3 regions of the Polymorphospora sp. NPDC051019 genome follow, and region 2 is predicted to be linked to each of the others. Evidence: riboswitches for the same ligand, from Rfam matches in the RefSeq annotation. Region 2 holds a riboswitch; each other region holds the start of a gene.
What was found. A riboswitch is a leader RNA that binds a small molecule or an ion and turns the genes downstream of it on or off. The one in region 2 is predicted to bind cyclic di-AMP.

Region 1 (10,384 bases), on a different contig from region 2:
AGGCCGGCCTCTACGCGGAGCACCTGCTCGAGACCGACCGGGTGCCGGACGGGGTCGACCGCGAGGAACTGGAGCGGCTCGTCGCCGACGGCGAGCGCGCCAAGGACCTGTTCATCCGGGCCAACCTCCGGCTGGTCGTGTCGATCGCCCGGCGCTACGTGCGGTCCGGCATGCCGATGCTCGACCTCATCCAGGAAGGCAACACCGGCCTGGTCCGCGCCGTCGAGAAGTTCGACTACGAGCGCGGCTTCAAGTTCTCCACCTACGCGACGTGGTGGATCCGCCAGGCGATCAGCCGGGCCATCGCCCAGCAGGAGCGCACCGTGCGCCTGCCGGTGCACCTGGTCGAGGACGTCAACCGGATGCGTAACGTCGCCCGGCAGCTCACCCGTGAGCTGGGATCCGACCCGGAGCCGGAGCAGATCGCGGCGGCGCTCGGCGTTCCGGTCGAGCGGGTCCACGAACTCGTCCGCTGGTCGCAGGACACCGTCTCGCTGGACACCCCGGTCGGTGACGACGGCGACACCAACCTCGGCGACCTGGTCGCCGACAGCGACGCCCCGTCGCCCGAGGAGGTCGTGCTGACCGCCCTGGAGCGCCAGCGCATCGAGGGCCTGCTCAACCACCTCGACGACCGGTCGGCCGGCATCATGCGGGCCAGGTACGGCCTGGAGGACGGCCGCGAGCACTCGCTCACCGAGGTGGCGTCGCGGTTCTCGCTCTCCCGGGAGCGGATCCGCCAGCTGGAGATCCAGGCGCTCGGCCGCCTGCGCGAGCTGGCCCGGGCCGAGGGCCTGCAAGCGGCGTAACAGATCCGGCCACCCCGTACGGTCAAGCGGCCGGCACTCCCCGCGGGGAGTGCCGGCCGCTTCGTGCGTTCAGCCCACCGCCGCCGGGGCGGGGTCGGGCAGCCAGCCCAGCCCGACCCGGGCCAGGTACGCCCACCAGCCGGTGTGGCGTCCGTAGCGGCCCCGGATCTCGGCGGCCGACGGCGGCGGATCACCGTAGACCGCCCGGGCGACCAGCTCGAACTGGGCCATCTCCAGCGGTGCGTCGTCGGGCCGGCCGAGCACCCGCAACAGCAGCGAATGAGCGGTGAACGGGCCGACGCCCGCGACGCCGAGCAGGGCCGCGCGGACCTCGTCGTAGGGGGCGGTGTGCAGCCACTCCTCGTCGAGGGCGGCGATCCCCTCGACGACGCCCCGCAGGCGCTCGGTGCGCTGCCGGTGGCCGGTGTAGCCGGTCAGCTCGTCGTCGGTCAGCCGGGCGATGGTCGCCAGCGAAGGGAACGCGGTGTAGGCGGTGCCGTCGAGCCGGACGGTCGTGCCCAGGTCGGCCATCAGGCGCCGTTTGCGGGCCGCGGCGAACCACTGCGTGCTGCGCTGGGTGAGCGTGAAGTAGACCGCGCCCTCGGCGAGTGACGCGAACCGGACCTGGTGCAGGCCGCGAAGCACCGGCAGCAGCGGGGCCATGGCCGGGTCGGTGTCGGCGGCGGCCAGCAGCGGCGCCGGATCGTCCGCCAGGCTGAACCAGCGGGCGACCAGCCGCTCGACGGCGCACAGGTCGGCCGGCGCCAGCGGGATGTCGGCGAAGACGGTCAGGGTGACACCGGGCGGGCCGGCGGCCGCGGCGACCTCGACCACGACCGCCCGGTCGGGACGGCCGGCGGGAGCGGGGAGCAGCAACGCCTTGCGGACCGCGTCGCCGGTGCGGCGATGGTCGCCGGCGCCCGGGCCGAAGCCGTCGAGGGCACGCAGGCTCAGGTCGAACGAGAACGGGGGCAGAGCAGGCAGAACGGTCCGATGGACCGCGGGGAGGTCTGTCATGCCGGCCAGCATGGGGCGGTCCTACGACAATCGCCGTTCAAGATCGCCGTTTCGGCGCCGAATGTGCAGTCGACTGCGTTATCGGCGCCGAAACGGCGATCTTGCGGTGTTCGCGATCCGGTCACCGGACCGCCCGACGGTCCCCGCGTGCGACTGGCACGGCGGGGCCGCCGGGCGGCAGGAGTGGTCTAGCGCACCCGGCCGTAGCCGTACGGGGGCATCATGTCGACGCTGGAGATCTTGACGCTCTCGCCGAAGGTCGGTGCGTGGATCACCTTGCCGCTGCCGACGAAGATGCCCACGTGGCCGAGGTTGCTGTAGAAGACCAGGTCACCCGGCTGGAGCGCGCTCCGGCTGATCTTCGCCACCCGGTCCCACTGCATGGCCGCGTTGTGGGGCAGCGACTTGCCGGCCGCCCGCCACGCCGCCAGCGTCAGACCCGAGCAGTCGTAGCCGTTCGGGCCGGAGGCCGCCCACACGTACGGCTTGCCGATCGCGCCGTACGCGAACCGGACCGCGACACCGGCCTGCCCGGAGACCGCCGGGATGCTGCCGGTGTAGGAGCTGCCCGGGTTGGTGGCCGCGCCGTACGCCCGCTCCCGCATCTCGTACAGCTTCTTGAGGTCGGCCTCGATCTTCTTCTTGCCGGCCTGGAGTTCCTTGGCCTGGGCGGTCTCGCGGGCCAGGGTGGCGTCGAGCCGTGCCTGCTCGTCCAGGTATTCGCGCTGGGTCGCGGTGAACCCGCTCACCTGCGACTGGCGTTCGCGGGCGAGCTGTTCCAGGGTGCCCAGGCGGTCGACGAGCGACCCGTTCTCGCTCGCGGTGAGGATCGCCTGGATGGTGTCCAGGCCGCCCGACTTGTAGGCCCGGGCGGCGATCGTGCCGACCTCGACCTCGGTCTGGGCCAACTGCTCCTGCAGCGGTCCGAGCTTGGCCTCCACCGCGGTCTTGGCCGCCTTGGTTGCCTTGATCTCCTCGTTGAGTTTGTTGTAGGACTCGACGACCTTCTCCAGCTCGGTCGACGACTTGTTGATCCGCTGCGTCAGCTCGCTGACCGACGGTTCGGCGGCGGCACCCGTGGCGGGTACGACGAGGCCGATGGTGATGCCGGTCAGGACGACGGCGCGCAGCAGCATCCGGGCGGGCGACAATACAGGCAGAGCCTTTCTTCCCCGGGTCACGCCCGATCGACGTGATCCAGCCGCCTACCGGGTTAGCTGACGGATTCGGGCGGGAAGATCGCCCTACCACGAAACGTGGATTCACCCCTTGGTGCCGGTGGGTTCCCGGTTCACCGGTCCGGTCGACTGCGCAGCGTGATCGGATGTCGACAATGGATGACCGGTGATTCGGCGGCGCCGGGCCGGCGCCTCCCGAGGGGGTTGGCTGACGACCGGACCAGCGGCTCCAACCTAGTCGTGGTCCGGATCAACCGAAAGAGGGCGGCTGCGTGATGTGGAGCGAAGTTGCCTGGTCGGGGCGCGATGTGCTTACTGTCCGTTGTTGTCGCTGTGCGCTGCGTCGATTGCCGGCTCGATCGGGATCGCGGATGGACCGCGCGGCGGACGCTGCGATCAAAAGTCGATCTTGCCAAGATTGATTGTTGTTTGAGGCTATTTGTCGCTCTTGGCGGTATCAATCGGATCAAATGTGTGCAATGTGGTGGCTATGGGTGTCCAGGGGGCCACCTGCCGCCTGTAAAAGTGCCAGGTTGCACATTGCCCCCCTTCTCTTTTGGCGCGCGGGTCCACACAATGGTGTTAGGCCGTAAAGGTTTCGCGGAACCGGCGCCGCAACGAGAAGGCGATCGGCACCTGACTGCCATCAGATGCCGATCTTTCGAACCGCATGTGGATCTTTCGGGACACGTGCCGACCTCAGAACACTGGCGATTTCGATCTACGTCGATTTTGATCTACGTCGCTCTCGATCTGCGTCGCCGACCCGCGTCACGAGCCCTTGGAGGCATCTCGTGAATGCTACCCGCCAACCCACCCGCCCAACAGAGGCCATGTCCGGAAAGCCCGAATGGGTAACCCGCCGGACACCTGCCACGATCTACCGCCAGCCCGGTCTCTACATCACGACGGAGTGGTTCGTGATCGGCAAACGGCGCTACCCGATCTGGGAGTTGACCAACCTGCGGACCGGGCGTGGCCGACGGGATCCACTCATCGTCCGGTCGATGCTGGTCACCGCGGCGGTGGTCGCCGGAATCGGAGTCACCCTCGGCTTCGTCCGCGAACTCCACACCATCAGCCCCGCCACCTACCTGGCCCTCGGCGCCGCCGCCATGGTGCCCATGCTGACCGCCGCCGTCGGATACCGGCTGCGGCCCAGGCCGTACGAGCTGTGGGCCGACATCCGCGGCCGGGCCGTCATGGTCTTCAGCACCGACCAGGAACGGGTGTACGGACAGGTCTCCCGGGCGTTGCTCCGGGCCAAGGAAGCCGCCCGGTACGGCGGCATCGCCGACCCGCTGGCCGCCGCCGGCCAGTGGCCGACCGTACGCTGACCGCACCACGACGCGGACGGATCCCTGCCGGATCCGTCCGCGTCCGCGTGTCCGGCCCACCCCGGGCTCAGCCGAGGTCGTCGGCGATCCGCGCGATGCGCGCGAGCGACGCCGCCGGCTCCAGCGACATGCCCTGGAGGGTCCGGAAGGCAGCCACGTAGGGCTCCACCGTGTCCGACGTGTCGGTCAGGTCCTGCGACAGTGGACTGCCGACGAAGACCACGTCGGTGTCACCCGTACCCGGGAACCGGACGACGATGAACGGGGCGCGTACCGCGTAGTCCGGCACCTGGAACGGCAGCACCTGGATCGTGATGTTGGACCTGCGGCCGGCCTCGACGAGATGCCGCAACTGCTCGCGCAGGCAGGGCGCCCCGCCGGTCTGCCGGTGCAGCACCGACTCGTCGAGTACGACCTCGATGGACGGCGGGTCGGCCCGGTCCAGCACCTCGTGCCGGCGGCGTGCCCGTACGTCGTCGACGATGTCGAGATCGAACGGCTCCACCGCGAAGCGCAACGAGGCGACGGTGCTGGCCCGCGCGTACGCGTCGGTCTGCAACAGCCCCGGAATCCCGACCGACTGGAAGACCAGCAGGCTCGACGCCTCGACCTCGAGCCCGATGTACGACAGGTACGGCGCCGGCAGCCCGTCGCGGTATCGCGACCACCAGGCCCGGCGACGGGAGACCCGGGCCAGGGCGACCAGCTCCGCGACCTGCTCGGAGTCGGTCAGCCGGTAGTGGCTGATCAGCGCCTTCACGTCGTTGGTGGAGACGGAGACGGCGCCGGCCTCGATCCGGATCACCTTGGACAGCGACCAGTCCATGGCGTCGGCGACCTGTTCCTGGGTGAGGCCGGCACCCTCCCGGGCCGCCCGCAGTGCCGAGCGCAGTCGCCGGCGTCCGATCGTCGCTCCGTGTAGCGCGGTCATCGGTGGCCTCCTCACCGAACCGGAGCCGGGGATCGTCAGCCGATCTGGCGGGCGATCCGGTCGATCGTGGCGATCGACTCGTCGCGCCCGAGGGACATCTCCCGGAGCCGCTGGAACGTCTGTTGGTAGGGCGCCACGAGGTCGGGCCGGTCGACGATGTCCTGGGCCAGCACGCCCTCGAGGTAGACGACCGGAGCGTCGTCGGAGCCGGGAAAGTCCAGCACGATGAACGATCCCTGACTGGCGTACGTGCCCGCGGTGAAGGGCAGCACCTGGATGCTCATGCTGGGTTCGCTGCCCATCGCGACCAGATGCCGCAGCTGCTCGCGGATGCAGGCCGGCCCGCCGGTCTGCCGGTGCAGCACCGCCTCGTCGAGCACGACGTTCACCTGTGGCGGCTCGGGGCGGCTGAGCATCTCGCGTTGGCGGCGCATCCGGACCGCCACCCTCGTTTCGATCTCGCTTTCGTCGATCGGGAAGACGGTCGAGGTCGTGGCGGCCGCGGCGACGGTCGCCCGTGCGTATCCCTCGGTCTGCAGCAGTCCGGGGATGCCGGAGGACTGGAAGAACGAGAGGGTGGACGCCTCGAGTTCCAGCCCGATGTAGGCGATGAAGGGGGCGGGCAGGGTTTCCTTGTACTGCGACCACCAGGTCCGCCGGCGGGCGACCCTGGCCAGTTCCAGCAGTTCCGAGACCTGCTCGGGATCGGTCAGCCGGTAGTGGCTCAACAGCGCCTTGAGGTCGTTGGTCGAGATCGACACGGTCCCGGCCTCGATCCGGATCAGCTTGGACAGCGACCAGTCCATCGCGCCGATGACCTGTTCCTGGGTGTAGCCCGCCCTCTCGCGGGCCGCGCGTAGCGCTGACCTCAGCCGCCGTCGTCCGACCGTCGGTCCGTGCACCGTCGTCATTCGCTCAGCCTCCGTGCGCGCGCGATGCACAACCGCGCCGGTTCTGCTGCTCGAGCGGGTGCTGCTCGGGCAAAATCCGCCACTACTCGAGCGGGTGCCGCTCGGGCAAATCCGCCACCTGGCTAGCCGCAACCTGCCACATAGCGAGTCCTGTGCAGGTTACACCCGTCGTCGTCGCCTTTTCCAGGGTCTTTGCGCCCCGCGCGTCATCGGCCTCTCGCCCGGCTAGATCAACTGTTCGGGTTCGGGTGGTGGGTAATCGTGATCGTCGGTAGTCGGACCGGGTGCTTTGGCGGGTGCTTTCCGGGGCCGAACGGTTCCGTACGGTGTTTTTGAAAACCGCCCTCCGCGTGTCGACGTATTGCGGGCGGTCGGGAAGTAGGCTGCCGCCTGGTGGCATCCGGCCACGTTTGAGATCACGGCAAAACGTAGAGGGAGCTAGAAGGATGGCTCAGGCAGGTCCTGCCATAGGCGAGTGGGTAAAAAGCAGCCGGTGCGAGGCGCACAACTGCGTGGAGGTTGCTCGCCGTAGTGGTGAGGTCGCGGTCAGGAACAGTGCGCTTCCGGTGGACCAGGTGACCTTCACCGAATCTGTCTGGGCGGATTTCATCGCCGGTGTTCGGGCCGGCGGATTTGATCTTCGATAGGTACTGACGCACCCAGACGACGGTCGGCGGGCCATTCCACGCCCGCCGGCCGTGCCAGCTCCCTCCCGAGAACTCCCGAACACCTTCTGAGCAGGGAACTCATTCACTCACGTGAGCGACCTTTACCGCTTGTGGCCGTCGTGCAGAATTGACGGTGACGGCGGAGGTGTGGATGGCACACCACGCTTTCGCCTGAACCGGGGGGGAGGGACAGGTGAATGTGATGGACCAGCCAGCAATGTGGCGGCGGAGCCGTCGCTGCGAGTCGCACAACTGCGTCGAGGTGGCCTACCGGTCCGGGCAGGTGCTCGTACGCAATTCGCAGTACCCCGACGGGGGGGTTCTCGCGATCGACCCGGACAGTTGGACCAGTTTCTGTGTCGCACTCAGGACGGGAGAGTTGCACGGCTGACCGTGCGACGGAAGTGACCCGGGTGCCGGTGGTCGGCCGGCGTCGTCGCCGACCGCTCACCGGCATCAGTCCGAAGCGGGTCAGCTGGCGGCGGGCTGCGGCTCACGCACCCATCTCGCGACGACCCGCTCGGCCCAGAAAGACACGAACGGCACGGTTCCGGCCAGCATGACCAGTGCCATCCTGCTCAGCGGCCACTCGGCCCGCCGCCCCAGGTCGAAGGCGGCCACCAGGTAGACCATGTAGAGGAAGCCGTGCCCGGGGCCGATCGTCTCGACGACGATCGGGTCGTCCCAGATGTACTTCATCGGCATACCGACCACCACGAGCGCGATCAGCACGACACCCACGATGTAGGCGATCACGCGGTATCGGGTCAGGGCTCCGCCCACGGTGTTCCTCTCCTTCTTGTCCTTCTCGCTGCCCGGGGTCAGCCGGGGTAGTCGCTGATGCGCGCGTCGGGGTTGGCGTTACGCCAGGCCAGGTAGCGGTTGTACTCGTCCAGCTCCGGGTCCTCGTCCGCGGTGGTGGTCCGGCGGACGGCGCGTACCGGCCGGCGGATGCCAGCCGCGCCGCCGGGCCCGCGGGCATCGGCGGGCGCACCCACCGGCCCGGCCACGCCGGTCGCGGCCAGTGGCCGGGCCGGTTCGGCGGTGTCCAGCGGGCCGGGGGCGGAATCGGTGTGGGGGGAGTCGCCGCGCAGGGTGTGCCGTACCTCGCGGATCCATACGAAGATCACGAAGCCGGCGAAGACCGGCCATTCCACGGCGTACGCCCAGCTCAGGGCGTTGCCGGCGACGGCCCGGCTGATCTGCCACCAGCCGAGCGCGCTGAAGGCGACCACGAGCGCGACCGCGCCGACATGCCGGGCGATCCACGACGGGGTCAACAGCCGCTTCATGGCCACGAGCGTACCGGTGGCGGCGGACGGTCTCCGACGCGCCGTCGTAGTTGGTGTCCGCGCGGGCGGGTTTGGCGCCGTGTGCTCCGGGCAACCATCCCGGAAAGACGCACGGTAACGAGACACCGGGAGCGACGATGACCGAATCAGTACGCGACGTGAGCCCGGAGCAACGGATCGGGGAGTGGGACGGCGACCACATCCGCGACGGGGTCGGCACCGCGACCGGTCTCGCCGAGGATGAGATCGGGATCGACCCGACCACCCTTCCCGAAGAGGACCTGATCCGCGAGATGAGCAGCCTGCACCGGACCCGGCTCGACACCCTGCGGCACGCCCCCGACAGCGCGCTCGCCACCCACCTGCGGCGGACGGCGGAACTGGAGACCGAATACCTGGCCCGGCATCCCGGCCGCGAGGTCGACGCCGGGCGCCTGCGCGGCGGGTTCTGACATGCCGGTCGACACCCAGCGGAGCATGTCCGCGCCCCCCGAGGTGGTCTTCAACACCGCGACCGACCCCGACCGGATGGGTGCCTGGCTGCCCGAGCCGCTGCTGAAAGCGGACCACCGGACGCCGACCGACCAGTCGATGCGGGCTCGCTGGGACACGGCCGCTGACGACGGTCCTGGGACGTCACCCGCATCAGGCAGTCGCAACTGGTCGGCGCTCCTACGGGTCGAGGACGTACCGGCGGGTGGTGCGCTGGTGCGGCTCCGGCTCGACGCCGACGCCGACACCCCGCCCGACCGGCTGTCCGGGATCGCCGAGGAGGCGCTGACCTGTCTCGCCCGCGAGGTCGCCGACAACCTCACCGCCGGCTGATCACCACTGGGAGTACCCACATGCGGATCCGTGACCGGCTCGGCCGGCTCCGGCGGGCGTACGCGCCCCACGAACACCGCCCGTTGGGTGGCTATCTCGGCGCGATGGGGACGTACGCCGCGGTGGCGGCGGGGCTCGGCGCGGCCGCGAAGGCGACCCGCCGCCCGGTGCCGGAGCGGCCCGCGACCTCGGACGTCGTACTGCTGTCGATCGCCACGCACAAGCTGAGCCGGCTGCTGTCCAAGGACGCCGTGACCAGCCCGCTGCGGGCACCGTTCACCAGCTACGACAAGCCGATCGGCAGCGGCGAGGTGATGGAGCAGGTACGGGACGGGGGCAGCGCTGCCCGGCACGCCATCGGCGAACTGCTGAGCTGCCCGTTCTGCCTGGCGGTCTGGGTCGCCACCGGGCTGACCGGCGGCCTGGTGCTGGCGCCCCGGCTGACCCGCCTGGTGGCGACCGCGCTGACCGCCGTCGCCGTCTCGGACTTCCTGCAGATGGGGTACGCGGTCGCGCAGCGGGCGGCGGACGGCCCCCGCCACGGTGGAGGTACGCCGTAGGCCGGGACCGGCAGGGGCCGGCCGGGTGGGCTACGGCTCCTCTTCGAGTCCCGCCCAGCCGCGCGGTGCCTCGGGTTCGCGGTCGACGTCCTCACCGGTGAGGACGTCGTCGTCGACCGCGGTCTGGTCGTGTTCGTCGGCGAAGTCGCCGTCCTTCTCGGCGCTGGAGGGGGTCGGCCGGGTCGCGTCCGATCCGGTGGCATCCGGGCCGGTCGCCTGTTCCTCGGTGGCGCCGGGGCGGGTCGCCTCGACCGGCTCGCCGAGGGGGGCCAGGAACTCGTCGGCGGGGTCGTCGCGTTTCATGTTCATCTCCTCGGTACGGCACCGGTCGGCCGGCGGCCCGGTGACCGGTCGGGCCGTGGCCGGTTGGGCGGGGCGGGGGAGTGGCGGTGACCGCCGGTACCGGTCAGGCGACGCTGCCGCCCAGCAGGTCGGCGGCCTCGTCGATGGCGTACTCGCCCTCGGGCATCGCACCGATGCGGGTGAGCAGGCCGGCGGGCAGGTCGGCGGCGACGGCCCGCCGGTAGATCTCCGCCTGGGTGACCCGCTCCTGCCCGAAGTAGATGTCGTCAAGCAGCCGGTCGAGGTCGCGGTTGGGCAGTTCGTCGGTCACGGTGGATCAGCTACCCCGGTTCCGGAGCAGCAAACGCTGTGACGGGCGGCACAGAACGGGCCGGAACACCGGCGGGGGGACGGCGGTTGTACCCACCGTCGGTGTGTCCAGTGTCCCCGGGCCTCACCCAACTGCCTTCGCGGAATACCGTCCGGCTGGAGCCGCGTCGTGCCACTCGCCGAGAGGCGACCTGCACACCGACACCGGGCGCCGCCCAGGGTCACCGCCCTGGGCGGCGCTCTT
Region 2 (10,384 bases):
CGCTCCCCCGCCCGGCGCCGGTGTTCGGTGTCGTGGCGGCGCCGGGCGCGGGGGTCGGCGGTCATCGGTCGTTTCGTGGGTTCAGCCGAGTTCCTGGATGCGGACCATGTTGCCGGCGGGGTCGCGGAAGGCGCAGTCGCGGATTCCGTACGGCTGCTGGGTCGGCTCCTGGACGACCTCGGCGTCGCTGGCCTGGAGGCGTTCGAAGGTGCTGTCGAGGTCGTGGGTGGCCAGGACGACGCTGGCGTAGGTGCCTTTGGCCATCATCTCGGTGATGGTGCGGCGTTCGTCGTCGGTGATGCCGGGGTCGGCGGCCGGCGGGTGCAGGACGATGGAGGTGCCGGGCTGGTTGGTGGGGCCGACGGTGATCCAGCGCATTCCGCTGTAGCCGACGTCGTTGCGGACCTCGAAGCCGAGGGCGTCGCGGTAGAAGGCGAGGGCGGCGTCGGGGTCGGTCTGCGGCAGGAAGGTGTGGTGAATGGTGATGTCCATGCCGGTCACGCTAGTTGTGGCCGTTGGCTGCTGCTTCTCGATTCCTGATCGGTCTGGTCACCTGTTTGGCGACGCATGACGGGATTCCCGCGGTGGCGTGTCCGGCCTGGCGGCGGTAGACGCTGGGCGGGACGCCGACGAGTTCGGTGAAGCGGGTGCTGAAGGTGCCCAGTGAGGCGCAGCCGACGGTGAAGCAGACCTCGGTGACGCTGAGGTCGCCGCGGCGGAGCAGGGCCATGGCGCGTTCGATGCGTCGGGTCATCAGGTAGGAGTAGGGCGACTCGCCGTAGGCGAGCCGGAACTGGCGGCTGAGGTGTCCGGCGGACATGTTCACGCCGCGGGCGAGGGCCTCGACGTCCAGCGGCCGGGCGTACTCCCGGTCGATCCGGTCCCGGACGCGGCGCAGGCGGGCGAGGTCGCGCAGGTGCTGCGTCGTGGCGGAGTTGCTGGTCACGTGCGTGATGGTGCCATGGCGGTGGTGGGGTTGCCCAGCGTGGTCGGGGTGGTTCGGCCGGCTTTCTCCCACTGGTGGCCGGGCGTCACAGGGGCACCTTTGGTGTCGTGGCGGGTGGCCTGGCTGCCCGTACCCGATGATTTGGCCGAGAGGGCATGGGGGTCGTCTTTTCGGTGGCGTCGTGGTCGGGTGATGTATCGACGGTGGGCCTCGGGGGCGCCGTTGTTTCGGTGGTGCACACACCGTCCGTTCCGTTTTGGCTTTGCTGGGCGCTTGCGGCCCGGCTTCGCCCGGGTGCGGCGAACGCGAGTGCGATAGATCGCACCGCCAGAATCCGGTCTTGGCAGGGCGGGAGGGCGGCCAGTACGGTCGGGAAATCCGTTCCGGTTGTTGGGTCATCATCCGATGGCGCCGGAGCGGATCCGCTTAGTCGTATTCGTACGAGCCGGGGACCCAAGCAATCGGGGTGAATCCGTGGGCCGATGCCTGCGGTAGGGCGACCTTTCCCGCCCGAATCCGTCAGCTAACCCGGTAGGCGGTTGTGGAAGGAGACGACTGTTCGTGCGGTACCGAGCGTGCCTGGTTGGCACATCCCCCATTTCCCTGTCGTGCGGCCGCTTGTCGCGTGGACCGACGATCCTGGCTGTTTGCTGACGCCGGATCACTGATCACGACACCAGATCGGTTCGGAATCGACTGAGCCGGCCGTTGCCGGCTGTCCTTTTCCTGTTTCGCGTCTCCCGTTGTGGCGGCGGTGCCGTCTGCGGCCCGCCGTCGGTTTTGCGGGTCCTGTCCCGGGTGGGTCGCGATTCGTCGGTCTGGTCGACGTCTGCCGTTTTCGATTGGGACGCCGACGACAGTCGGCGGGTAATGGAGCTTCAAGTGGAAAACTCTCGTTCGTACAATCCGTTCCGTCGGGTTATCCCCAACCGTTTCCGTTCGGTGGCCGTGGCGTCGGCCGCCGTGCTGGCGGTGGCCGCGACGACGGGCAGCCTTTCGTCCGGTACCCCGACCGGGGCGGAGTCAAACGCGGGGGCCGAGTCGGGTGTGGTGCAGTTGGCGCTGACGCCGGAGCGGGCCCAGGCGGCGCCGCCGCAGGAGGCCGCACCCAAGGAGGCCGCGCCGAAGGCGCCGGCGGAGAAGACGCTGTCGTACGACTTCCAGTACCAGCCGAACGCGTACTACTGCGGTCCGGCGTCGACCCGTATCGCGCTGAGCGCGCAGGGGCACACGCCGAGCCAGGACAACCTGGCGGGGCAGCTGGGTACGACGTTCGCCGGGACGAACTCGTCGCACGACATCGCGCGGGTGTTGAACAAGGTGGTCGGCGGGGACGCCTACCGGGTGCGGGAGATTCCCGGCCAGAAGGCGACGTCGGCGCAGATGGACCGGCTGCAGGCGGACGTGGTCGAGGCGGTCGGCAAGGGGCGGCCGGTGGTGGCGAACATCGTCGGCGGGGCGACGGACAACGACGGCTTCTGGCGCAGCTTCCCCGGTGGGCACTACGTGACGATCGTCGGTTACGGCGACGAGGGGCGGCAGGTGCGGGTCGCCGATCCCAGTGGTGTCGGTCCGGCGAGCTACTGGATGAGCACGATCACGATGGCGCACTGGATGGCGTCGCGCGGTTACTCGTACTGACCGGGTACAGGTACGGAACAAGGGCCGGCCCTGGTGGGCCGGCCCTTTGTCGTGGGTCAGAGTCCGCCGGCGACGCGCAGGATGGTGCCGGTGGCGTACGACGCCTCGGGGCTGAGCAGCCAGGCGATGGCGTGGGCGATCTCGGGTGCGTCGCCGGCGCGGCCCAGTGGTGCGCGCTGGGCGATGCGGTTGGGGCGGTCGGGGTCGCCGGAGACGGTGTGGATGTCGGTCCAGACGGTGCCGGGTGCGACTCCGTTGACGCGGATGCCGCGTGGGCCGAGTTCTTTGGACAGGCCGATGGTGAGGGCGTCGACGCCGGCCTTGGCGGCGGCGTAGTGGATGTATTCGCCGGGTGAGCCGAGGGTGGCGGCGGCGGACGAGACGTTGACGATGGCGCCGCCGGCGTTCATGCGGCGGGCGGCCTGTTGGGCGCAGAGGATGGCGCTGACGAGGTTGACGTCGATGACGTGGCGCAGGTCTTGCGGGGTGAGGTCGACGAGTGGGCCGATGCGGCTGGTGACGCCGGCGTTGTTGACCAGGCCGGTGACCGTCCCCAGTTTCGCCTCGGTCTGGTCGAACAGGTCGGTGACCTGGTCGGGGTCGGTGACGTCGGCGCGTACGGCGATGCCGCGTCGGCCGGTGGTGTGGATGTCGGCGAGGACGGTTTCGGCGGCGGCGGTGTCGTCGCGGTAGCACAGGGCGATGTCGTGTCCGGCGGCGGCGAGCCGGCGTACGGTGGCGGCGCCGATTCCGCGGCTGCCGCCGGTTACCACGGTTACCGGTGTGTCGGGCACTGCCCACTCCCCCTCTTTCGGCTGGTCGTGGTGGTGACGCTACCGCGCTGCCGTCCGGTGTGGATGGCCGGCGTACGGTGGGCCGGTCGACGACGTGGAGGTGCGTGGTGGCCGGTCTGGGCAAGGGTGATCTGGTCGAGGACTTCGAACTGCCGGACGAGACGGGTACGCCGCGGCGGTTGAGTGTGCTGCTGGCGGACGGGCCGGTGGTGGTGTTCTTCTATCCGGCGGCGCTGACGCCGGGGTGTACTGCGGAGAGCTGTCATTTCCGGGACCTGGCTGACGAGTTTTCGCAGGTAGGGGCCAAGTTGGTGGGGGTCAGTCGGGATTCGGTGGAGCGGCAGCGGGAGTTCGCCGGCCGGTACGGGTTCGGTTATCCGCTGCTGTCCGACGTCGACGGGTCGGTGGCGCGGATGTTCGGGGTGCGGCGGGCGTTGCCGTTGGGTGCGCTGTCGACGCGGCGGATGACGTTCGTGGTCGGTACGGATCGGCGGGTGCTGGCGGCGATCCACAGCGAGGTGAGCATGACGGCGCACGCGGACCGGGCGTTGGCGGTGCTGCGGGAGGCGGCGGCGGGTTGACGCGGCCGGGGTGTCGTGCTCGACGTTGTCGGTGTGGCCTGGTAGGAAGGCTGCAATCAAACATGCGTACGAAAAGAGGGTTGTGATGGCGACGCGCACCGCTGGGTTGTCGACCGAGGAGCTGGAGGGCATCCGTGACTCGCTGGCGGCGGGTCGTAAGCCGAAGGTGGTGTTCACCGAGTCGGCGGGGCAGATCGCGGGGCAGGTCGGCCAGGTGGTGGCGCTGACGGATCCGGCGGTCTCCGAGGAGTGGGTGGTGGTCCGGTTCGGTCGTGACGAGCTGCCGTTCTCCCCCGCGGATCTGGGGATCGCGCCGCGGGTGCCGGCGGGCCGGCGGGCGGCGGAGCCGAAGGTGGGGGCCGTGGAGCCGGCGCCGCCGGCGGAGCCGGAGTTCAAGTTGGATCAGCCGGTGCCGGCCCCGCGGCCGGAGCCGGTGACCGAGTCGGAGCCGGAGGTGGAGGCGAAGCCGGCGCGGCGGGCGGCGAAGGCGGCCAAGGTGGCGAAGCCGAAGGCGGCGCCGGGGCTGACGGTGACGCTGGCGTACGCCGAGGGTGAGTGGACGGTGGGTGCGACGCAGGGCAGCAAGGCGTTGGCGAAGCCGTACGTCATCAAGCCGGCGGAGGCGTTGAAGATGGTGGCGTTGATCGACGTGCCTGGTGTGCACGAGGCGGTGGAGCAGATCGTGAGTGCCGAGCGGGCCGAGGCGGAGCAGCAGGCGGAGCGGTTGCGGTCGGAGTTGGCGGAGATCGAGGCGCGGCTGGCGGAGTTGCGCGACGCGGGCTGAGGCCCGGTGGATGCCGCTCACCCTGTGGCACGGCGCCACGGGGTGAGCGGGTCAGCGGTAGTCGGCGGCGTCGGCGTCGGGTTTGTCGCCGTAGTAGGCGTCGGTGATGAAGCGGGAGGCGTCTGGCCGGGAGCCGTCGAGGTCGGTGAAGCCGTAGTGGGCGGCGAGTTGGCCGGCGGAGAGCGCTTTTCCGGACCACCGGGCGTGGTCGGGGTCGGTGGCGAGGGCGACGACGGCGCGGCCGATGTAGTGCGGGGTCTCGGAGATGGCGAAGAAGCGGTCCTTGGTGATGCCGTCGCGCCAGTTGTGTTCGGTGACGCCGAAGCGGTCGAGCATGTCCTCGGAGCGCAGGAAGCCGGGGGTGAGGGCGACGGCGGTGACGCCGTGCGGGTGGAGTTCGTGGTGGAGCATGCGACCGATGCGGGTGATGGCGGATTTGACGAGGTCGTAGAACATGGTGCCGCGGTAGCGGTTGTCGAACATGTCGTCGCCGTCGGTGATTTCGCAGACCAGGCCCTGTTTGCGTCGGATGAGCAGCGGCAGGACGGTGTGCAGGGTGACGAGGTGGGTCTCCAGGGCGTTGCGTACGGCGCGTAGGCCGTTGTCGAGGTCGTGTTCCCAGATGGGTTTCCACTCGACGAGGTGGTCGCCGCCCCAGGTGTCGTCGAGGAGGATGTCGAGGCGGCCGTCCTGTTCGGCGGTGATGCGGTCGGCGAGGGCGCGTACGTCGGCGGGGTCGGTGTGGTCGCAGCGGACGGCGATGCCGGTGCCGCCGGCCCTGGTGACGAGGTCGGCGGTGTCCTCGATGGTTTCGGGGCGGCCGATGTCGCTGCGGGTGGCGCGGGTGGTGCGACCGGTGACGTAGACGGTGGCGCCGGCGGCGCCGAGTTCGACGGCCATGCCGCGGCCGGCGCCGCGGGTGGCGCCGGTGACCAGGGCGACGTGTCCGTGCAGGGGTGCGGTCATGGCTGCTCCTCAGGTGTGGACGGGGTGTCGCCAGCCGGCGAGGATCGCGTCGAGGTCGGTGTGGAGCCGGTCGCGCAGGCGGCCGTCGGGGCGGCTGGACCAGTGGATGGCGGCGCCGTCGGCGGTGGCGGTGAGGATGCGGGCGGCGATGGCGGCAGCGGGTGCGCCGGGCAGGGTGCCGGCTTCGACGGCGGCGCGGACCAGGGCCGCGACAGTGGCTTCGACGGCGCTGTGGAGGTCGGCGAGGCCGGTGCGCAGGTGTTCGTCGGCGAGTTCGGTGGCGAGTTGGGCGAGGTGGTTGGGGGCGGTGGCCGGGTCGTCGATCGCGGTGTAGCGGTCGACGAGGGCGTGCCGGATCGTGGCGACCGGGTCGCCGTCGTCGGGGCTGGTGGTGGCCGGCTGGCGTGCGGCGTCGATCGAGGCGGCGAGCATGGCGGTGAGCAGGCCGTGTTTGGAGCCGAAGCGGTGGATGAGGGTGCCGGCGCTGATCCGGGCTTCGGCGGCGATGTCGGCGAGGGTGAAGGCGGGGCCGTGGCGACCGATGACGGTGGCTGCCGCCGCCAGCAGCCGGTCGTCGGTGATTTTTCTTGGGCGGGCCATACCGGTTATTGCACCACGGTTCAATAACCGAGGTCGACCCGGGGTCACTCGGCGGGGATGTTGGCCACCCCGATCCGGCGCCGGAAGACCCAGTACGTCCAGCCCTGGTAGGCCAGGACGACCGGGGTGCACAACGCGGCGATCCAGGTGAGGATGCCCAGCGTGTAGCCGCTGGCGGCGGCGTTGGTGGTGGTCAGCGTGCCGGCCGGGTCGGTGGTCGACGGCAGCACGTCGGGGAAGATCGCGGTGAAGGCGGTGGCGACGAGCAGGCCGGTGGCGGCGGTCGTGCCGGTGAAGGCCCAGCCCTCGCGCCGTACCCGGTTGGCGGCCAGGCCGGCGACCAGGGCGAGGATCGCGAGCAGGGTGAGTGCGACGGCGGCGGTGTTCTGCCGGATGTTCAGCGTCCAGGCCAGGAAGATCGCGGTGAGCGGGAACGTCACCATGCCGAGGCGGCCGGCGAGCTGGTTGGCGCGCTCGCGTACGTCGCCGGTGGTCTTCAGGGCGAGGAACAGCGCGCCGTGGGTGGCGAACAGGGCCAGGAAGGTGGCGCCGCCGAGCAGGGTGTACGGGTGCAGTGCGGCGAGCAGGTCGCCGGTGTACTCGTGGTCGGCGGACAGGGGTACGCCGTGGACGATGTTGGCCAGGATGATGCCCCAGGCGACGGCGGGGACGGCGGAGCCGACGGTGATGGCGGTGTCCCAGCGGGCCTTCCAGGCGGCGTCGGGGCGCTTGTGCCGGTACTCGAAGGCGACGTTGCGGAAGATCAGGGCGATCAGGATGAGCAGCAGCGGCAGGTAGAAGCCGGAGAAGAGGGTGGCGTACCACTCGGGGAAGGCGGCGAACATGGCGCCGGCCGCGGTGATCAGCCACACCTCGTTGCCGTCCCAGACCGGGCCGATGGTGTTGATCAGGACGCGGCGTTCGCGGTCGTCGCGGCCGAGGGCGGGCAGCAGGATGCCGACGCCGAAGTCGAAGCCTTCGAGGATGAAGTAGCCGGTGAACAGGACGGCGATCAGCAGGAACCAGAAGGTGGACAGTTCCACGGGGTGCTCCCGGGGTCAGTAGGCGAAGGCGAGCGGCTTGTCTTCGTCGTCGTGTTCGGTCGGGTCGGGCTCGGGTGCGGTGGTGTCCGGCAGGCCGTGGCGGGCGTAGCGGACGAGCAGGCGTACCTCGACGACGGCGAGGGTGGCGTAGACGAGGGTGAAGGCGGCGAAGGAGGTGAGGACCTCGGCCAGGGAGACGCTGCGGGAGACGCCGTCGCGGGTGAGCATCTCGCCGAAGACGATCCAGGGCTGGCGGCCCATCTCGGTGAAGATCCAGCCGAAGCAGTTGGCGGCCAGCGGCAGGACCGGCATGACGAGGCCGGCGCGCAGCAGCCATTTCGAGGTGGGGGTACGGCCGCGGCGGTGGGCCCACAGCGTCCAGGCGGCGATCGCGGCGGCGGCGAGCCCGAAGCCGATCATGAGGCGGAAGCTCCAGTAGGTGACCGGGATGATCGGGGTGTAGCTGCCGGGGCCGTACTGGGCGGCGTACTGGGCCTGGAGGTCGTTGATGCCGTGGACCTCGCCGTTGACGTCGCCGGTCGACAGCCAGGAGAGCAGGTACGGGATCTTCAGGGCGAACAGTTCGCGGCTGCCGTCGAGGCTGCCGACGGTCAGTACGGAGAACGAGGCGGGCGACTCGGTGTCGTAGAGACCTTCGGCGGCGGCCATCTTCATCGGCTGCACCTGCGTCATGATCTTGCTCTGGATGTCGCCGGTGACCAGTACGCCGGCGGTGGCGACCAGGGTGACGACCGCGCCGAAGCGGGCGGCGAAGCGGTACGTGCCGGCGTCGGGGTTGCCGGGGCGGCGGATCAGGTGCCACAGGGCGACGGCGACGATCAGCGAGCCGGCGACGAGGAAGCAGCCGAAGATGGTGTGCGGGAAGGTGACCAGGGCGACCTTGTTGGTCAGGACGGCGACGAAGTCGGTGAGTTCGGCGCGGCCGCTGTCCGGGTTGATCCGGTAGCCGACCGGGTTCTGCATCCAGGAGTTGGCGGCGAGGATGAAGTAGGCGCTGACGGTGGAGCCGACGGCCGCGGCCCAGATGCAGGCGAGGTGTACGCGTTTCGGCAGCCGGTCCCAGCCGAAGATCCACAGGCCGAGGAAGGTGGATTCGAGGAAGAACGCGAGTAGTGCCTCGATCGCGAGGGGGGCGCCGAAGATGTCGCCGACGAAGCGGGAGTAGTCGCTCCAGTTCATCCCGAACTGGAACTCCTGCACGATGCCGGTGACGATCCCCATCGCGAAGTTGATCAGGAAGAGCTTGCCGTAGAACTTGGTGAGCTTGAGGTAGCGCTCGTTGCCGGTGCGCAGCCACATGGTCTGCAGGACGGCGACGAGGACGGACAGGCCGATGGTGAGCGGTACGAACAGGAAGTGGTAGACGGTGGTGACACCGAACTGCCAGCGGGCGACGTCCAACGCGTCCACGGTTTTCCCCCGTCATCGAGGTTCTACGACAACCGGTAGTAAATACTACTGCTCGTCGTAGAGGCTTCCGGCCCTACCCGGGGGTGCCACACGTCACCTCCCGCTGGCACGGCTGTGCGACGATCTACCGCTGATGGACGACTCCCCCACCACCTGGCGCGCCCCACGACTGTGGCTGTTCTTCCAGTTCCTGGCCCGCGTCGTCGTCGGGCTGCTGGCCCGGCTGAAGGTCACCGGCGACGTACCCGACGGGCTGCGGCACGGGCCGCTGATCCTGGCCGCCAACCACATCAGCCCGTTCGACCCGATCGCGCTCACCGCCGCCTGCCGGGTCCGCCGGATCGCCCCACGGATCATGGCCACCGGCGGGCTGTTCCGCGCCCCCGTCGTCGGCGCCGCCATGCGGCACTGCGGCCACATCCGGGTCGACCGGCGCACCGAGAACGTCGGACAGGCCCTGCACAGCGCCGCCGAGGCCGTCGCCGGCGGCTCGGTGGTCATGGTCTACCCGGAGGGGCGCATCGGACTCGACCCCGGCATGTGGCCCGAACGCGGCAAGACCGGCACCGCCCGGCTCGCGTTCGCCAGCGGCGCGACCGTCGTACCGGTCGCGCAGTGGGGCGCGCACGAGGTGCTGCCGTACGGTGCCCCGAAAGGGATGTTCGGCGGCATCGCCCGCGCCCTGGTGCGCCGGCCGGTGATCCGGGTGCACTTCGGGCCACCGGTCGACCTGGCCGACCTGGACCCGGCCGTGCCCGGCGCGGCGCTGAGGGCCACCGACCGGATCATCGACGCGCTCACCGACACCCTGGTGCCGCTGCGCCCCGACGAACCCGACCGGCCCCGGCACGTCGACCCCGCCCGGCCGGTCGACACCAGCCGCAGCCACCGCCGCCGCACCGACCGTTGACGTACGGCCCGGCGAGCCCTCAGCCGCGCCGCTGGCGCAGGTAGGCGAGCACCGCCTCACGGGTCGTCCGGACCCCGAACACCTCGCGGGCCTGGGCGATCCGCCGGTTCGCGGTCCGCAGCGACAGGAACTCCGCCGCCGCGGCCGCCGCGATCGTCTCCCCGTTCGCCAGCCGCTCCAGCAGCGCCCGCTGCTCCGGGATCAGCACCACCGCGGTGTCGTCCTCCGGCTCGGCCTCCGGGTCGCGGAACACCGGACCGAGCCGGGCCAGGTCACCGACCAGCGCCCGGCCCACCTCGGTCGACGTGTCGGCGATCGCGACCACCCCGACGCCCCGGGCCGCCGCGAGCACCGCCAGCCGCACCGTCTCCAGGTCGGGAACCCGGCCGAACAGCACCACCTTCGCCTCGGACATGTCCCACGTCGACTCGGCCAGGGCGAAGCCCTCCCGGGTCAGCCACCCCGCCCGCGCCAGCCGGCGCAGGACCGTCGTCGCGTCGGGAGCCGACGGCACCACGTAGCGGGGCGGCTCGCCGCCGCTCACCGCAGTACCTCCAGCGCCAGCGCCGCCGCCTCGGTCCGGGTCCGGGCACCGAGCTTGCGCATCCCGGCCCGGATGTGTGTCTCGACCGTCTCGCCGGAGATCCCGAGCTGCCCCGCGATACGGCGCGTCGGCTCCCCCTGCGCC
Region 3 (10,384 bases), on a different contig from region 2:
GCCGGCGTGGGGCCGACCGTCGGGTCGGTGGGTTGGTCCCACTGCTGGGCCAGTTGCTCGCTCAGGTCGCTCTGATGGGCGTCGACCACCACGCCCTTGCCCCAGATCTCGTAACCGGCGAAGAGCAGCACCACGAGACCGAAGGTGATCAGAACCTCGCCGGCGACGCGCACGCTGCCGCGCAGCCGGGAACCGAACGACGGGCGGGTCAGTTCCGAGTAGACGCTCTTGTATCCCTCGTCGGTGCGGTGCGGGCGAAGCTGGACGACCTTCTCGCCCCGGCGGGGCTTGTCGGCCGCGCCGTCGCCGGATTCGCCGCCGGCCGAGGCCGTGGCACCGGCGGCAGCGGCCTTCGCGGCCCGGGCCTGGGCGGCCGCCACCGGGTCGACCCGGGCCGTGCCGCGGTCACCGTCGTCTCCGGTGCGGGCACTGTCCGCAGCGGTGACTCCGGACGCGGAACGGAGGTCGGTGTCGCCGGTCCGCGCGCCGGCCGCCGCGGCCCGCGACAGGGGAGCGGTCTGGTCGCCCGGCAACGGTGCGCCGGCCGATGCCACCGACCGGTCATCCCGGCCCCTTACCGGCGGGATGATCACCGTCGACGACAGGTCGAGCGGGATGACCGCGGTCGACGCGGTGTCGAGTGGGATGACCGCCGTCGAAGCGTCCGCCGGGCCGGGCGGTGGCGCGACCTGCGGCGGCCGGGGTGGAGAGGGCTGGTGTCCGGGTGCCGCCGGTGGCTGGCCGGGGTGACCGTCGCCCGGCTGGTCGCGCCGTATCGGGTTGTCGGGCCACAACGGACCGCCGCGCGGGGTGGGCGCCGGCCGGGGCCGTGGCCGGGGTTCCGGCATCCGGCCGTCGTCGAGCGGTCCGGTGGCGAGCGGGGGACGCATCTGTGGACCGTCGGCCTGCGGGCGGCCGAGGTCGGGGCCGGGAGGCGGCCCGGGCTGCGGTCCGAACCCGCCGTCGGTGGGCGGGCCGGGGGGCGGCCCTCCCTCCGGCCGGCCGGCGAAGCGGTGGGCGGTGGACGGTCCGGCGACCCCGGCCACCGGTCGGGCTCCGGCCGACGGCTGCTCGCCGGGGACCGGTGGCCGGGGGACCGCCCGGTGCGGCTCGTACGGGTCGGGGCGGGCGGCGCCGACCGGGTGCTGGCCCGCCGTCGGGGGTTGGTCGTAGCCGCGCTGGTCGGACGGGTGGTCCACCTGGCCGGGCGTGGCCTGGACGGCCGCGTGCGGCGGGTAGCCGGTGCCGGCCGTGGGCGAGGGGTGGCCGGGGCCAGGCGGGGACGAGGGATAGCCGGTGCCGGCCGTGGGTGAGGGGTAGCCGGTGCCGGCCATGGGTGGCGGGTACGCGGGGCTGGCCGGGGGCGGCGGGTAGGCGGGGCCGGTCGGAGGGGGAGCGGGGGTCGGTGGCTGTTCGGGGGTCGCGTCGGTGACCCTGGGAATCAACGCTGTGGCGTCGTCTGTGCCGGTCGCGCGATGGCGACCGTTACGCCTCTCGGGCCCATCGCCGCTCATGGGATTCACTCTGGCACCCTCGCCGAGCGCAGGGCACTCGAACCGTCGTAGGCTGGCACACTCAGATCGGTCTCGACCGACTCTCGGTAACCGAGCTGGTAGTGGTCAACGGCGTCCTTGAACAACTGGACCCCCTCGGACTCGGTCAGCGCCCGCTGAAGGTGGGCGGGATCCCCGATTGCAGCGATCTTGAACGGTGGCGAGTAGACCTGCCCGTGGAGCAACAGCGTGTTGCCTACGCAGCGTACAGCGCTTGTCGACAGCACGCGCACATCCATGATCGACATCGCTTCGGCTCCACCGGCCCAGAGGGCGTTGACAACGGCCTGGACATCGCCCTGGTGCACCACGAGGTCGTCGTTGGTCGCGGCATCCGGCCGGTTGCCCTCGCCGACCTGTGGTGCGTCGTTGAGTTCAACGACCAGACCGGGTCCGCGCATCGCGGTGAATCCGGCTGCCTGCCGGCTCGACTCGGCGCGGTTGCGCTGCTCGGCGATCGGCGCGTCCGAGCCGGCGAACTCCTCGGCCTGAGCCGTGACCTGTGCCCGCAGCCGCGCGGCCCGTTCCTCGCTGTCGGTGACCTGCTGGCGGCGCTCTTCGATCAGTTGGGTGAGCTGGGGCCGGCGGTCCTCGCGGAGGGCGGTGCCGTCGGCGGTGGTCGCGGTCGTGGTGAAGAGCAGGCCGGCGGCGAGGGCGATCAGCGGCACTCCGACACTCCAGCCGGTGCGACGTGACCTGGCGGGCCGCCACCTGAGTCCGGCGGCGACGCGGCGGAACACCTGGCGCCAAGAGGCGGCGCCCGAGGTGTATTCCACGTTGCCTCCCTCCGCCGCTCCGGACGGCATCGATCGTCGTCCGGACCGTCGTCCGGCCCGGCTGGTTCGCGGCCCGGCCGCATCGGGCCGGCACGCTGTACGTACCTGTCTTCAACCCATACGTGGCCTGAGCGCGTTGTCTTGACTACGCTAGCTCTCGAACATTATTGGCCATGGACCGTCGCCCCTGCGTCCGGTTGTCAGGCCGGACGAGGATCAACCCCTCACTCAGGAGAGCGTCGTGCCAAAGTCCCAGGTTCGCAAGAAGAAGGTGTACACCCCGCCGACCGACGTGCGCCCGACTTCGACAGCCGCGACCCGCAAGCCTAGCCCGATCTGGCTTCCGATCGCCGCGGTTTCATTGATTGTCTTCGGCATCGGTTGGCTGGTCGTCTACTACCTGTCCGAGACGGCCTACCCGGTCGCCACCTGGGGTTACTGGAACCTGGCGGTCGGCTTCGGGGCCATGGTCAGCTCGCTGATCCTGCTGTCCCGCTGGCGCTGACCGGCGACCCTGTTATCCACAGGTTTTCCACAGGCGTGTGACAAAGTTGGCGGCCGTCCCCAGGGGCGGCCGCCGATCATGTTGCCGTAACGAGCCTTAAGGTGGCCGCAGGATGATGCGGCCCGCCTGTTGGGACTCTCACGTTACTGACGGGTAACCTGGCGCGTAGGCTGCATCGCATGGCCGGTCGTCCCCCCGGTCATCAGCCGTACCCAGGCAGACCGGGAGGCCAGGCATGGGCACAGTCCAGATCGTCACTACGGTCCTCGCCGCCGCGATCACCGCGGTGGCGGTATGGCTGGCGGTCCGTGCGGTCCGCCGGATGGTCGCGGTCGTCAGGCTCGGCCAGCCGGCTCCGGAGCGGCTGACCGACCGGGGCACCCGCCTCAAGACGATGCTGGTCGAGATCGCCGGCCACACCCGGATGCTCCGGTGGGGCGTCGTCGGGGCCGCGCACTGGTTCGTGATGATCGCCTTCATCGCCCTGTCGACCCTGGTGCTCGAGGCGTACTTCGAGGTGGTCAACCCGAGGGTTGGCCTGCCCCTGCTCAGCGGCTGGCTGCCGTACGGGCTGCTCACCGAGCTGATCGGCGTACTCGGGTTCGTGGGTATCGCGGTCCTGATGGTGATCCGACTGATCAACCGTCCGACCCGGGCCCGCGGGCTGTCCCGCTTCACCGGCTCCACCATGTGGCAGGCCTACTTCGTCGAATGGGTCATCTTCACGATCCTGATCTGCGGCTTTTTCATCCGTGGGTTCAAGGTCGCCACCGACCACTTCGACTACCCGGTGTGGGCCACCCCGGTGTCGCACGCCCTCGGGTCGGTGCTGCCGGCGTCCGAGGCCGCCCTCAGCATCGTCGCCCTGATCAAAATCGCCATCTCGATGACCTGGCTGATCGTGATCTCGCTGAACGTCACCATGGGCGTCGCCTGGCACCGGTTCTCGGCCTTCTTCAACATCTTCTTCAAGCGCGACCCCGGCAGCGCCGGCTCCGGGCTCGGCGCGCTGCGCCCGATGATGTCCGACGGCAAGCCGCTCGACTTCGAGGAGGCCGACCCGGAGAAGGACCAGTTCGGCGTCGCCCAGGTCGAGCAGTTCACCTGGAAGGGCCTGCTCGACTTCACCACCTGCACCGAGTGCGGCCGTTGCCAGTCGCAGTGCCCGGCCTGGAACACCGGCAAGCCGCTCTCGCCCAAGCTGCTGGTGCTCAGCCTGCGTGACCACGCCTACGCCAAGGCGCCCTACCTGCTCGCCGGCGGCGGCAAGGACCTCACCGGCGAGGAGAAGGCGACCGCGGCCCAGCTCGCGCACCTGGACGTACTGGCGCTGGCCGAGGCGGAGCGCCCGCTGATCGGGGGGGCCGAGGACGGCGGCGTCATCGACCCCGACGTGCTGTGGTCCTGCACCACCTGTGGCGCCTGTGTCGAGCAGTGCCCGGTCGACATCGAGCACGTCGACCACATCGTCGACATGCGCCGCTACCAGGTGCTGATCGAGTCGTCCTTCCCGTCCGAAGCCGGCGTGATGCTGCGCAACCTGGAGAACAAGGGCAACCCGTGGGGCGCCCCGCAGAACACCCGTGAGGACTGGACCAAGGGCCTCGACTTCGAGGTGCCCCGTGTCGGCGAGGTCGAAGACTTCGAATACCTCTTCTGGGTCGGCTGCGCCGGGGCGTTCGAGGACAGGGCGAAGCGGACCACCCGTGCGGTCGCCACCCTGCTGCACGAGGCCGGCGTCAACTTCGCCATCCTCGGCGAGGGCGAGACGTGCTCCGGCGACCCGGCCCGCCGGATCGGCAACGAGTTCGTCTTCCAGATGCTGGCCCAGCAGAACGTCGAGACCCTCAACGAGGCCGGCGTCAAGAAGATCGTCGCGACCTGCCCGCACTGCTTCAACACCCTCGGCAACGAGTACGGCGAACTCGGCGGCAAGTTCGAGGTCGTACACCACACGCAGTTGCTCGCCCACCTCGTCGCCAGCGGCAAGCTGACTCCGGTCACCCCGGTCGACGGCGGCGTCACCTACCACGACCCGTGCTACCTCGGTCGGCACAACCGGGTCTTCGCCGCACCGCGCGAGGTGCTCGGGTCCGCTGTCGACGGCGGGCTCACCGAGATGCCGCGCAACTCCGAGCGGTCGTTCTGCTGCGGAGCCGGCGGCGCTCGAATGTGGATGGAAGAGCGGATCGGCAAGCGGATCAACGTCGACCGGGTCGAAGAGGCGCTGTCCACCGGGGCCAAGACCGTGGCGGTCGGCTGCCCGTTCTGCTACACGATGCTCGGCGACGGGGTGACCGGCAAGGGCGAGGAGGACAACGTCGAGGTCGTCGACGTCGCCACCGTCCTGCTGCGCTCGGTCAAGCCCGACACCACGCCGGCCAAGACCGGCAACTGACGTACCTGTAACGGATCTCAGCCGGGGTTCAGGGAGCGCCCAGGGAGGCGTCAGGGCAGAGCGCCGTCTTGATTCACTTTGGAGACACCTCTAAGGTGAGGCACCGACCGTGTGTGGATGTCGGCCTCCGTTCTTCCCCCGAGAGGCGCCCGCGGTCGCAACTAAGGAGTCGGGGTCTCCGGTGGCCAGCCGTTACCGATTGCCGCGTCTCGGCGCGCGAGTCCTCCTTGCCCTCAGCGCGGCGCTGGCCGTGACCCTGCTGCCCGGGATACCGGCGCAGGCACAGCCGACCGCCGCCCAACTCGAGGCGCAGATCAACGACAAGTGGCACGAACTCGAACCGATCATCGAGCAGTACAACAAGGTCCGTGTCGAGTTGAAGGCCAACGAGAAGAAGGCGGCCGAACTCGACAAGAAGATCCAGCCGCTGATGTTGCAGACCGAGATGGCGACCGAGCGGATCGGCCTGCTCGCCACCCGGCAGTACAAGGGCGGCCCGTCGTTGAGCCTCAACGCGCTGCTCACCGTCGGCACGCCGGACAGCCTCGCCGACCAGATGACGATGCTCCGGATGCTGGCCCGCCACGAGCAGCGGCAGGTTGCCGGCGTCGTCACCGTGAAGGAGCAGTACGAGACGGAGAAGATGACCCTCGAGACGGTCATCACCGAGCAGCGCAAGCAGGATGCCGATCTCGCGGCGAAGAAGAAGAAGATCGACACCGAGATCAAGAACCTGGAGCGGCTGCAGGCCCAGATGAACATCCCGATCGGCCCGCCGGTCCGCATCGGTACCTGCCCGACCAACCACCCGAACCGTGCCGTGGCCACCGCCTGTGCCCAGATCGGCAAGCCGTACGTGTGGGGCGCGGCCGGTCCGAACTCCTTCGACTGCTCCGGCCTGACCCAGTACGCGTGGGCCCGGGCCGGCGTGTCCCTGCCGCACTACACCGGCGCGCAGTGGAACCGTGGAACCGCGGTGAGCCGGGCCGATGCCAAAGCCGGAGACCTGGTCTTCTTCGGTAGCGACCTGAGCCACGTGGGCATCTATCTCGGCAACGGGGTCACGGTGCACGCCCCCCGGGCCGGCCTACCGGTGCAGATGGCGAGCATCGACCAGATGGGCAAGCCGGTCGTCGGCTTCCGGCGCGTCGGAACCGGATAGACACCTGTTCCCACGAATCGGCCCCCGCTCCCGGCGGGGGCCGATTCTTTTGGAACGGGTCAGCGCGGAGCGCCGATGGGAGACGGGTAGGTCAGCGCGGAGCGCCGACTGGTGACATGAGGATCTGTACGTCCTCCCGGTCCACGTACATGAACCGGTGTCCGAACTGGATCTGCACGTACGTCTTCTCGCCGCGGATCACCGTCCAGTCGCCGGGCGAGTTGCCCTCGTACGTGCTGGCCCGGTAGTACTCGCTGCCCAGCACGTCACCGACGGCGTACCGTTCGCCGGCCTTCATCGTGTACTGCAACGGGGAGATCGTCTGGTAGGGCACCCCCGCCGGGTACGCCGCCGCCTCGGGGTAGGCACGGCCGTACAGCGGGATGGTGTCCTTGCCGGGCTTCGGGGTGGCGACCAGGCCGATCGACCACTTGCCGTTCGGCGCCGACGGCGGATTGTGGAACCACGCCTTCTGCCCGAGATACCAGATCGCCGTCCAGTCGCCGCGCCGCTCGGCGATCGCGTACGTCTGCCCTGCCGACGCCCGCGCTCCGTGGTCGGAGATGTGCATCGTGTTCGGCGTACCGTCGGGGCGCTTCGCCAGGTCGTTGACGAGCGGCGCGTCCGGGCTCGGCGCGCTGCGCAGGATCACCGACGACGACCCCCGCGACGGGCACGGTACGCCCGCGACCTCGCAGCCGGTGAACGCCGGCCGGTTCGTCGCGAAGTCCGGGTCGATCGTGACCAGGCCGGTACGGTGCGTGCCGGTGCTCCAGAACGGCGCCTTCAGCAGGTCGAAGTAGTGCGACCAGTTCCAGTACGGGCCCGGGTCCCAGTGCATGCTGCCCATGTTGCTGGCGAGCGTGCCGGGCACGTTGTCGTGCCCGATGATGTGCTGCCGGTCGAGCGGGATGCCGAGCCGCAGCGCCAGGTGCCGCACCAGCTTGGCGGAGGTGCGGTACATCGCCTCGGTGTACCAGGTGCCCTGGGCGGCGAAGCCCTCGTGTTCCAGGCCGATCGCCTTGGCGTTGACGAACCAGTTGCCGGCGTGCCAGCCGACGTCCTTGGCCTTCAGGTGCTGGGCGATGTGCCCGTCGACCGAGCGCAGCGTGTAGTGCCAGCTCACCCAGTTCTTGTCCTGGGCGAGCCGGGTCGTGCCGGCGAAGTAGCCCTCGGCGTCGTGGATGACGATGTATTCGATCTTCTGCTGGGCCGGGCGGTTGCCCTTGTCGTGGTTGCCGTAGCTGGTCGGGACCGTTCCGTCGCCGCGCAGTTCGTACGGCGCCGGCAGCCACTCGCAGGAGATGTCGTCCGGGCACTCCAGCCCGTCCGGGCGGGCCAGCTTGCGCAGGCCGAGCCGGTCCAGCCAGGACGTCGCCGGGGTGAGGCCGGCGTGCCGGGCCAGACTGACCTGCTGGCCGTCGTCGGTCCGCCGGGTCGCGCCGGTACGGATCGTCGAGTAGACCTCGTCGGCGAAGGCGGCCGCCGCGTCACGGGTGTCGGCGCCGGAGTAGCGCGCGACCGCGCCGTACCAGTCGGCCGGGTCGCTGCCGGCACCCTGCGGGGCACCCAGTTCCCGCTGGTACGCGGCGAGCAGCGCGGCGCCGCCGCGGATGTTGACCACCGGGTCGGTACGCAGCGCCTCGGCTCCGGCCCCGGTCAGTCCGGCGGCGGTGCCGAGGGTACGCAGCGCCGCCTCGTCCGGCGGGTTCGGCGCGGGGTGTTCGAGTTCGATCGCCTCGCGGGAGGTGTCGCCGCGCGGGTCCTCGTGGGTGCCGTGGTGACCGGGTACCGGCAGGCTCGCCACGTGCGCGGCGTCGGTGAGGTGCATCGGGCCGTACCCGCCGCTCGTGCTCGGCGTGCCGGCGTTGGTGTCCCAGCGCGACTGCAGGTACGACACGCCGAGCAGGATGCTCTCCGGTACGCCGTACTCGGCGGACGCGGCGGCGTACTGCTGCTGTCTGGTATCGGTCGGGGCTGGCACGGCGGGTGCCGGGCTGACCGGCACGAGCGTCGCGGCGCCGACGACCGCGACGCTGAGCAGGATCCGCCTGCCCGTCGGCTTGGTGAGACGCTGCATCGAACCTCCAGTCGGATTGATCTATGTCGTCACCTTCGTCCGTGTGGCCGCTCCCGTCAATGGATTCCGGACGATGTCTGCGTACTGTAGGAAACTTTCATGCCTGACTGACTGCGACAGGCTTGACACGCAACGGATTTCACAGGTCCGGTGGTTGCGCATTGATAACGACGCTGCCTAATGTGATGAACCGTCGAGCGGGATCCGGCCATCCACCAGGGATGGCGTCGACTCGACACCGCCGAGTCACAACAAGGTCGTGAGCCGGGGACCCAGAAGTAACCGGGGTGAATCCGCAGACTTGCGGTAGGGCGCAACTCTCCCGCCCGAACCCGTCAGCTAACCCGGTAGGCGGTCCGTAAGGAGAAGGAGCACCGACCCCGGTGGCTGATCATGCACCGTGGCGCCGACTCTTCCGGCCGGCGACCGCCGGCCGACCGCCGGCCCTGCCACGTCTCCGCCGGTTGACCAGGACAACCGTCTTCGTCGCCGTCGCCAGTGTCGCCATCGTCCTCTTCGGAGCGGTACCCGCCCGGGCCGAGCCGACCGTCGCCGAGATCGAAGCCCAGATCGACAAGTCGTGGAGCCAGCTCGAGCCGGTGATCGAGCAACACAACGCCACCCGCGAGCAGCTGGCGACGAAGAAGAAGCAGGCCGACGCCCTCGCCGCGAAGATCGCCCCGCTTCAGCTCCAGGTCGACCTGGCCATGGAACGCGTCGGTCAGTTCGCGACCCGCGCCTACAAGGGCGGCAACACGTCGGCGTTGAACTCGATTCTCACCAACGGCTCGCCGCAGACCCTCGCCGACCAGCTGGAACTGCTCGACCAGTTCGCCCGCAGGCAGGCCCGCGACATCCAGAGCGTGGTCGACCTCAAGGCGCAGTACACGGCGCAGAAGGGCCCGCTCGACACCCTCGTCGCCCAGCTCACCACGACCGAGGCCGAGCTGGCAGCCAAGACCAAGCAGATCAACGCGGACATCAAGAAGCTCCAGGAGCTGCGGCTCAAGGCGTACGGCACCTCCGGCGGCCTCGGCTCGCTGCGTCCGGCGCCCTGTCCGGCGACGTACCCGGGTGGGCCGGCCAGCACGGTCGCAAAGTTCGCCTGCTCCCAGATCGGCAAGCCCTACGTCTGGGGCGCCTCCGGGCCGAACGGCTACGACTGCTCCGGCCTGATGCTCGCCGCCTGGGGCAAGGTCGGCGTACGACTGCCGCACAACGCCGCCGCCCAGCGCCGGATGATGCCCTCGATCAGCCGCTCCGAGCTGCGCCCCGGTGACTTCGTCTTCTACAACTCCGACCTCAGCCACGTCGGCATGTACGTCGGCAACGGCTGGCTGGTGCATGCCTCCCAGGCCGGCGTACCGGTCCTGATGAAGCGCTACGACAACGGCACGATCCACAGCTTCGGCCGCCCCAGGATGTGACGGCGACGCCAAAAGGGGCGCCTCCCTCGACGGGAGGCGCCCCTTTTGCTGCCTTCGTGCCTCAGCGGACCGGCCAGGTCCGCCAGTTCTGCCACGAGCGGCTCGGCGTCGGCCCACGCTGCCCCTGGTAGCGCGAACCGTAGACCGCCGACCCGTACGGGTGCTCGGCTGGCGACGACAGCCGGAAGATGCAGAGTTGGCCGATCTTCATCCCCGGCCAGAGCGTGATCGGCAGGTTGGCCACGTTGGACAGCTCCAGCGTCACGTGCCCGGAGAAGCCCGGATCGATGAAGCCGGCCGTCGAATGCGTCAGCAGGCCGAGCCGGCCGAGGCTCGACTTGCCCTCCAACCGTCCGGCGAGCTGGTCGCCGAGGGAGATCACCTCGAGCGTCGACGCGAGCACGAACTCGCCCGGATGCAGCACGAACGGCTCCCCGTCCGGTACCTCGACAGCCGAAGTCAGGTCATCCTGCTGCACCGACG

Region 1: it holds a riboswitch for cyclic di-AMP, as region 2 does, so the genes downstream of both, AB0M79_RS33115 (NlpC/P60 family protein) here and AB0M79_RS29855 (C39 family peptidase) in region 2, are expected to answer to the same signal.
Region 3: it holds a riboswitch for cyclic di-AMP, as region 2 does, so the genes downstream of both, AB0M79_RS15115 (NlpC/P60 family protein) here and AB0M79_RS29855 (C39 family peptidase) in region 2, are expected to answer to the same signal.

What each region holds. Positions count from the first base shown of each region.
Region 1 is NZ_JBFBCH010000030.1:21,089-31,472, reverse strand. It holds gene AB0M79_RS33125 (sigma-70 family RNA polymerase sigma factor) at 1-809, shown strand, start outside; gene AB0M79_RS33120 (hypothetical protein) at 879-1,826, opposite strand; gene AB0M79_RS33115 (NlpC/P60 family protein) at 2,015-2,962, opposite strand; cyclic di-AMP (ydaO/yuaA leader) riboswitch at 3,014-3,153, opposite strand; gene AB0M79_RS33110 (DUF6232 family protein) at 3,655-4,341, shown strand; gene AB0M79_RS33105 (helix-turn-helix transcriptional regulator) at 4,409-5,272, opposite strand; gene AB0M79_RS33100 (helix-turn-helix transcriptional regulator) at 5,308-6,183, opposite strand; gene AB0M79_RS33095 (DUF397 domain-containing protein) at 6,630-6,830, shown strand; gene AB0M79_RS33090 (DUF397 domain-containing protein) at 7,054-7,242, shown strand; gene AB0M79_RS33085 (DUF3817 domain-containing protein) at 7,323-7,634, opposite strand; gene AB0M79_RS33080 (hypothetical protein) at 7,673-8,143, opposite strand; gene AB0M79_RS33075 (DUF6158 family protein) at 8,281-8,595, shown strand; gene AB0M79_RS33070 (SRPBCC family protein) at 8,597-8,968, shown strand; gene AB0M79_RS33065 (DUF1360 domain-containing protein) at 8,989-9,528, shown strand; gene AB0M79_RS33060 (hypothetical protein) at 9,559-9,831, opposite strand; gene AB0M79_RS33055 (hypothetical protein) at 9,935-10,141, opposite strand.
Region 2 is NZ_JBFBCH010000022.1:118,506-128,889, forward strand. It holds gene AB0M79_RS29845 (VOC family protein) at 82-492, opposite strand; gene AB0M79_RS29850 (helix-turn-helix transcriptional regulator) at 503-946, opposite strand; cyclic di-AMP (ydaO/yuaA leader) riboswitch at 1,360-1,499, shown strand; gene AB0M79_RS29855 (C39 family peptidase) at 1,889-2,587, shown strand; gene AB0M79_RS29860 (SDR family oxidoreductase) at 2,644-3,381, opposite strand; gene AB0M79_RS29865 (peroxiredoxin) at 3,486-3,962, shown strand; gene AB0M79_RS29870 (hypothetical protein) at 4,048-4,746, shown strand; gene AB0M79_RS29875 (SDR family oxidoreductase) at 4,798-5,712, opposite strand; gene AB0M79_RS29880 (helix-turn-helix domain-containing protein) at 5,722-6,312, opposite strand; gene cydB (cytochrome d ubiquinol oxidase subunit II) at 6,357-7,355, opposite strand; gene AB0M79_RS29890 (cytochrome ubiquinol oxidase subunit I) at 7,371-8,786, opposite strand; gene AB0M79_RS29895 (lysophospholipid acyltransferase family protein) at 8,920-9,696, shown strand; gene AB0M79_RS29900 (LuxR family transcriptional regulator) at 9,716-10,240, opposite strand; gene AB0M79_RS29905 (LuxR C-terminal-related transcriptional regulator) at 10,237-10,384, opposite strand, start outside.
Region 3 is NZ_JBFBCH010000007.1:59,676-70,059, reverse strand. It holds gene AB0M79_RS15145 (class E sortase) at 1-1,334, opposite strand, end outside; gene AB0M79_RS15140 (DUF881 domain-containing protein) at 1,520-2,329, opposite strand; gene AB0M79_RS15135 (cell division protein CrgA) at 2,571-2,834, shown strand; gene AB0M79_RS15130 ((Fe-S)-binding protein) at 3,070-5,232, shown strand; gene AB0M79_RS15125 (NlpC/P60 family protein) at 5,414-6,394, shown strand; gene AB0M79_RS15120 (peptidoglycan recognition family protein) at 6,486-8,474, opposite strand; cyclic di-AMP (ydaO/yuaA leader) riboswitch at 8,704-8,842, shown strand; gene AB0M79_RS15115 (NlpC/P60 family protein) at 8,858-9,901, shown strand; gene dcd (dCTP deaminase) at 9,963-10,384, opposite strand, start outside.